One region of the Anabaena sp. TISTR 8404 genome, then DNA from elsewhere that is predicted to be linked to it. Evidence: riboswitches for the same ligand, from Rfam matches in the RefSeq annotation. Region 1 holds a riboswitch; the other holds the start of a gene.
What was found. Region 1 has a riboswitch for cyclic di-AMP ahead of ACMX3D_RS08445 (glycosyltransferase). Riboswitches for the same ligand answer to the same signal wherever they lie in the genome.
Positions count from the first base shown of each region.

Region 2: linked by a shared signal. The riboswitch ahead of ntrB (nitrate ABC transporter permease) and the one ahead of ACMX3D_RS08445 (glycosyltransferase) in region 1 are both predicted to bind cyclic di-AMP.

Region 1 is NZ_CP180578.1:1,959,766-1,963,477, reverse strand. Features, by position in the region: gene ACMX3D_RS08455 (FAD-dependent oxidoreductase) at 1-511, shown strand, start outside; gene ACMX3D_RS08450 (actin-binding WH2 domain-containing protein) at 534-1,238, shown strand; cyclic di-AMP (ydaO/yuaA leader) riboswitch at 1,652-1,875, shown strand; gene ACMX3D_RS08445 (glycosyltransferase) at 2,034-3,299, shown strand; gene ACMX3D_RS08440 (ATP-dependent Zn protease) at 3,535-3,712, opposite strand, start outside.
Region 2 is NZ_CP180578.1:5,001,767-5,005,478, forward strand. Features, by position in the region: gene ACMX3D_RS21700 (sensor histidine kinase) at 1-896, opposite strand, end outside; cyclic di-AMP (ydaO/yuaA leader) riboswitch at 1,202-1,397, shown strand; gene ntrB (nitrate ABC transporter permease) at 1,494-2,345, shown strand; gene ACMX3D_RS21710 (ABC transporter substrate-binding protein) at 2,597-3,712, shown strand, end outside.

The DNA of each region.
Region 1 (3,712 bases):
GCGTTTAGCTTTCGGAATTGAAGAAGCACTGCAAACACATCAATTATCTGCAAAAGATTTGGCACTATTGCAACCATATCAACCAAATTTGAGTGTGACTTGGTTATTCCAAAAAGCGATGAGTGTGGGTGTAAATCAAAATATCAACCCAGAGCAAATTAATCAGCTGCTTTCGGCTGTATTTCAAGAAATGCAAAACCTGGGTAATCCAGTTCTCAAGCCATTTTTGCAAGATGTAGTGCAGTTTTCTGCTTTGACACAAACACTAATTAAAACTGGGTTATCTCATCCAGGATTAGTTGCCAAGATAATTCCGCAAGTTGGTTTAGTAAACTTACTCGATTGGATGGTGCATTACGGAAATTTAGGTGTTTACACTGCCTTGTTTCATCTTAGTCCAATGTTAGAAACATGGATTAAGAACCAACCAAATCAACAACAATATTATTGGCATCGTTTGGTGGATGCCTGGAAGTATGGTTCTGGTGCTGATTACTGTGATGAAACTTAAATAATATGTGTGTGAGGCTCACATAATGGAACGGAAATCTGTAGGTATTAAATACTTTGCTGTGTTGATTGGCTTATTGCGCGATCGCCAAGGTTTTTTAGAAGAAGTTAGGCAAGGAGTTAGATTACCAAGTAAGATAATTTCTCTGCTAGTTTGTAGTTCTATATTTATTGCTATCTATGGAGCAATTATTGGTTCTTCTCATAGTTGGATGCAAGCTGTTTCTTCTGCTGTAAAACTACCAGCACTGTATTTAATTACCTTGCTAATCTGTCTACCCACACTGTTTTTTTCTAATATTATCTTTGGTTCCAAGCGGACTTTTGGACAACATTTCATCCTAGTACTGACAGCGGTTGCCGTTACGAGTGTTCTGTTATTTAGTTTTGCACCAATTACTTTGTTTTTCTTACTCACCACCAATAACTACCAATTTCTGATTTTATTAAATGTCATTATCTTTAGCATCACTGGATTTATTGGGATTTCGGCTTTATACCAAGCAGCAACTTTCGTTATTGAACAAGAAGATGATGGTAGTAAAACTCGCCAGAAAATCTTACAATGTTGGCTATTTCTCTATGCTTTTGTTGGCAGTCAACTTGGTTGGACACTGAGACCTTTTTTTGGTTATCATGAGTATCCCTTTCAACTGTTCCGTGAAAGAGAAGGTAATTTTTATTTAGCTGTAATTCAAGCGATTGGCCATCTCTTGGGTATGAATTAGTTAGTTATGGAGTATAAATGATACGGTGTAATCATTACCTTACGGCTTTAAGTATAGGACTACTATTTGATTAAAAAAATCAGTAGATCTGGTTTCCTTCTTTCCTGTTTTCCGTTCCCTATTCCCTGTCTATACAAGTGATTCAGGAATCCAATCGGATTACTATATCTCAACATCAAACACGGCAAATAGAGTGTAAGCACAATTAGCGCAATACACTACAAACTAGATAATCAGGGTGTGTTATTTGTAGCTAAACGCACCCTAATTTTATTTGTCAACTTATCATTCAACAACTAGTTGACGTATTCCTAACGACAGTTTTTTTATTCAGCCTCTTGACTAATGTCATAACAACAAGTTAAGGTTCTAAACACAACTTCATCAGTCTGCTTAATTCAAGCTATCTATCAGATAGATATTCGTTTATCAAGATAGTTGGAACGGAGGAACCAATTTTGGGGCGTATCTTCTTGCAGGATGAATCTTAAATTGTGAAAGATGAAAGATAAAGACTGAAAACGTTATTTCATACTTTATACTTTACACTTCATACTTTAGAGTTAATCCTCAAAAAGAAGGACATCTCTCAGTCCTAGCCCGTCAGCTAACTTCGTAGGCATTGAGAGGAGACTATACGAGCAGCATTCTGACAAGAAATGCTTTGTTCTCGCAAGTGTCCTTGGCTGGTAACTTTACGCTTCGATCTGCCCTCGGCTCTTAGGATAAGCTCATATTTACATGATTTATCGCGTCTGCGGCAGAAATTTAGTTGCCTAGAGGTGAAACTTAACTATGTACCAGGATAAACAGCATCGCATTGCCCTCATTTCTGTTGATGGCGATCCTGCCATCGAAATTGGTCAAGAAGAGGCCGGGGGTCAAAATGTATATGTGCGTCAAGTAGGTTATGCACTAGCAAAACTTGGTTGGCAAGTGGATATGTTCACCCGGCGCAGCAGTTATGAACAAGCGGCAATTGTACAACATAGCCCAAATTGTCGTACTATTCGTCTAAAAGCTGGCCCCGTTAAATTCATGGGACGAGATGTTTTATTTGACCATCTCCCAGAATTTATTGCAGAATTCCAGCGATTCCAACAGCAGCAAGGCTTCCAATACTCTTTAATTCATACCAATTACTGGTTGTCTTCCTGGGTAGGTATGGAATTGAAAAAGCTGCAACCACTGATGCAGGTGCATACCTACCATTCTTTAGGAGCGGTCAAGTATAGAAGTGTTGATAATATTCCTTTGATTGCTACCCAAAGATTAGCAATAGAAAAAGCCTGTTTAGAAACTGTAGATTGTGTAGTCGCTACCAGTCCGCAAGAGCAGCAACACATGCGGCTATTAGTTTCTAGTAAAGGGCAAATTGAAATGGTTCCTTGTGGTACTGATATTGAGAAGTTTGGCAAAATTCCACGCTCGGTTGCTAGAGAAAAGCTAGGCATTGCCCCGGATGCGAAAATGGTTCTTTATGTTGGTCGATTTGACCTTCGTAAAGGCATTGAGACTTTGGTGAGAGCCGTTGCTCAATCTCAGTTTCGGGATGGTGGAAATCTGCAATTATTGATTGGTGGTGGTAGTCGTCCTGGTCAAAGTGATGGAATTGAACGCGATCGCATTGCAAATATCGTGACAGAATTAAATCTGGAAGACTGTACAACATTTACTGGTCGCCTAGATGATGCAGTCTTGCCTTTCTACTATGCTGCTGCTGATGTTTGCGTAGTACCAAGTCACTATGAACCTTTTGGTTTAGTGGCAATAGAAGCAATGGCAAGTCAAACTCCTGTTGTGGCGAGTAATGTTGGCGGCTTACAGTTCACAGTTGTACCAGAAATCACTGGGTTACTCGCACCGCCAAAAGATGAAACTGCTTTTGCCGCAGCTATTGACCGCATCCTCGCTAACTCGGCTTGGCGAGATGAGTTAGGTATAGCTGGACGACAACGAGTAGAAATTGCCTTTAGTTGGGACAGTGTAGCAACAAGACTGACTCAGCTATATACTCGTCTGCTGGCTCAACCTGAAGCGAAACCGCAGATTGCTGCTTAGTTGAGTGCTGAGTGCTGAGTAAAGTAGAAAGTATTCACTACTAACCTGATAGGAATTATGCTTGGTATCTTCTAGAGTATTGATTCAGTAATCAAAAACCTAACCCCCTAACCCCCTTCCCTAGTAGGGAAGGGGGAAGCTCAACTCCCCTCTCCGCTTCGGAGAGGGGATGGGGGAGAGGTTCTTCCATGATTACTGAATTGGTGTTCTAGGCTGTCTTCTAACTCAGCACGCTTCATTTTGCACTAGCGATCGCACTTTGACATTCTGCCACAGAAGCACGTTGTTGCATTGCTTGGACTAAGGCTTCGTAACTAGACCAATTTTCTTCTAAAAGAGTCTTGGCTTGCAGGACATGAAACCGCTGTTTTTGCTGAAAAGCTGACTCTGCAAAACCGACTATTTTTAATACT
Region 2 (3,712 bases), 3.0 Mb from region 1:
CGAATCGCATTACTGACAAGATTGGTGATAATTTGTTGTAATTGAAACTCATCAGTTAGCACTTCTTGGGGACAGCGATCACAGTCTACAATAATTTGTAATTCTTTTTCTTCTGCTAAAGGCTCCAACATTTCACACACATTAATCACCAATTCTTTTACATTGGTGGGTGCGACTTGCAGTTGTACTTTACCAGCATCATATCTTGATAGTTCTAATACATCATTAATGAGGCGGAGTAAGTGTCTACCATTCCGTAATACTCGCTCAATATGTTCTAAATTTGTATACGTATCTTTGATGCCAGAGTTACGTCTTTGTTGGCGTAAAAATAAATCTGAGTAGCCAATAATTGATGTTAAAGGATGTTTCAGTTCGTGCGCTAGTTGGGAAAAAGTATCTTGATTGGCATTAATTAAGCGTGTGAGTTCTTCATTATGCAGGGTTAATGATAAATGCAGATGCTTTAATTCTCGTAAACGCTCATCAACATAACTTTTAAAACACCGAGCGATCGCTTCATCTATTACAGCATCAATTAAACGCATATAACGAATAATTTCCGCAGGTGTTCCTTGCAATAAATCTGCTTCTAAAGTATCAAATATAACTATCCGCAGTAGACGATATTCTCTAGCAATTTCTGTAGGATCAAAGCCTTGTTCAGCCCGGAGTAACCCATGCTGCCAACTGGCTGTAAGTATCGACTTGATATCACTATCCTGAGATTGGGCAAGGACATTAATCATTGCTTGAAAAATATCAGGAATATGATTCTTAATTGCGGTGTAAGATAAGTCATCAGCACTTTCAATCTGCCTGTCTTGACGAACTGCTGCCACCCATTTCTCGATGATACTGTTAGTATTTTCAGCCAGTATAAGACTAAAATCCATTATGTTAAATTTTGTAAAAATTTAGTAAAGAAATTTTTATCTAGAAATAGTTTATCGGGAACAGGGTTTTTTTGTAAAAAAAATCCGCACAGTTCAACTGCATTCAGAAAGAAATTATCTACTTATATGAATAGATTTTATTTATTAACCTTTAGTTTAGGTGCATTTGCATTACATATCATTACCAACCTAAAGAGTGATTAAATTCGGCTAGATCAACAAATAGAATCTATCCCAAGAAGTTGTCTTTACTGGACAACGATGTTATATTTCGCTATATTGTTGCCAATTCGAGTAAGTCAGCCTAATTCAGCGTGTCAAATTACATAACGCTGAAGCGGAGGAACCAATTTTTGGGGCGTATCTCTTAAAAAGTGAAAAGTAAAAAGTGACCAAGAGTTGAACTCAGCACTCAGCACTCATTACTCAGCACTTATCAGAGAGGGGCATCTCTCAGCCCTAGCCCGTCAGCTAACTTCGTAGGCATTGAGAGGAGACTGAAGAGATAGCATTTTTAGAATGTGTTGATCTCATCAGTGTCCAAGGCTGGTACTGCTCAGATTCTTGTACCTGTACTTACACCTGCTGAGGCTATAGATGATATTGCACTTAAATTTAGCAGCGATCGCGGCGATCACTAGTCAAGCTGCGTGGCAAAAGACCAAGCCCATAATTACTAAGGATGTCGTCTTTTTACCTATTCTAGGTTTTTTAGGAATTATCTTGTTGTGGTGGGTGGTTGCCTTAGCCAATCATGAATTAATGCCCACGCCACCAGAGGCATTAATAGCTAATTTAGACTATATTTTAAATCCGTTTTATCAACGCGGGCCGGGCAACTTAGGCATTGGCTGGTTGTTAATCGCCAGTCTGCGACGCGTCTTAATCGGTTTTTTGTTAGGTGCAGTCGTAGCAATTCCCTTGGGATTTCTCATTGGGATGTCCAAGTCGGCCATGTTAGCCCTCAATCCCATCATTCAAATTTTTAAGCCCGTATCACCCTTGGCTTGGTTACCAATTGCTTTAGCCATCTTCAACTTGGCAGATCCCTCAGCAATCTTTGTAATTTTTATCACATCTTTGTGGCCGACAATTATTAACACCGCCCTGGGAGTTGCCAGCGTTCCCAAAGATTATTTAGATGTAGCACGGGTACTAGAAATGCCTCGCTGGCGCAGAATTACCAAAATTATTTGGCCTGCCAGTTTGCCCTATGTTTTCACAGGTTTGCGAATTAGTTTAGGAATTGCTTGGTTAGTTATTGTCGCCGTAGAAATGCTAACAGGCGGTATTGGAATTGGGTTCTTTGTTTGGGATGAATGGAGTCGTTTGAATCTTAGTTCAGTTTTCCTGGCTGTATTCGTCATCGGTGTAACCGGACTAATTCTCGATTTCGCTGTGGGTAAACTTCAAGAATTTGTAACTCATCGCCCGACAACTGCGAAATAACAGAATTCAGCAGAAATCAATACATAAGGTGAGGATTTGAAAAACCCCTCTCCAAACCTCTCCCCCACGGTGGGAGAGGCTTTGAAAACCTGATTATTGCTCAAATTTGTTTGCCCCTCTCCGCGTCGGAGAGGGGTTGGGGAGAGGTTCATCGAACTTACGTTAGATAACAGAACTCAGCAGCCATCAATACAAGTAAAACGCAACTAGACTCGGCACGCGAAGCATGAGTCACCACTGGAGCTATATAAATGGGTGATCATAACTGGACTAGAAGAGATTTTTTATTAGGAATTAGCACAACAACTGCTGGAATTGCTTTGTCTTCCTGTGGAATTTCGGGAGACAGATCTGCATCAGGACTGACAGAAGAAGCCTTAGCCGTCAAACCTGTAGTTAGATCTCAAGACTTAGAAAAACCTGATATTACTGTTGGTTACGTTCCTGTTAATGATTGTGCGCCATTTGCGATCGCCTGGAAAAAAGGTTTCTTTCGCAAGTATGGTTTGAATGTCAAACTCAACCGCGAAGCGAGTTGGGCAACTTCCCGTGATGGTTTGATTTTTGGTCGTTTAGATGCTGCGCCTGTCGTTTCTGGTGCTGTCACTAATGCCAGAATTGGGGCGGAAGGCGCACGCCATGCACCTTTATGTGCAGCTATGACCATTCACCGCCACGGTAACGCCATGACCATGAACAAAGCCATGTGGGATTTTGGGCTGCGTCCTTGGTACGAGTATCAACAACAATATGGTGATGGTGCATTAGAAGCCTTTGGCAAAGATTTCCGCGCCTACTTTGACAAGCAATCACCAGAAAATAAAGTTTGGGCAGTAGTCTTGAGTTCCGCAATTTACGAATATTTCATTCGTTATATATCTGCGGCGGCTGGTGTCGATCCCATAAAAGAATTTCGCGTGATTATTGTCCCACCTCCCCAGATGGTAACAAACGTGCGAATTGGGGCAATGCAAGCTTACATGGTAGCCGAACCTTGGAACACCAGAGCCATTACAGGTAATGAAGGCATTGGCTTTACCTTCGCCCAAGGTAAAGAAGTTTGGTTAGGACACCCAGATAGATTGTTGGGTGTGATGGAATCCTTCATCGAAAAATATCCTAAGACTTATCGTTCTCTGGTGAAAGCGATGATTGAGGCTTGCCAGTATTGCAGCAAACCAGAAAACTACCAAGAAGTTGCCGAACTGCTGACAGACCGTTCCTTTACAGGTGCTAGACCGAAAAATAAGAATGCGCCAATCACAAAGTTTACAGCCCCAGCAATTTTAGGTAACTACAACTATGGGGGGTTTGATGGCAAAGACCGCACTGTAACAGCTGCCGATACTACCATCTTCTACGATATT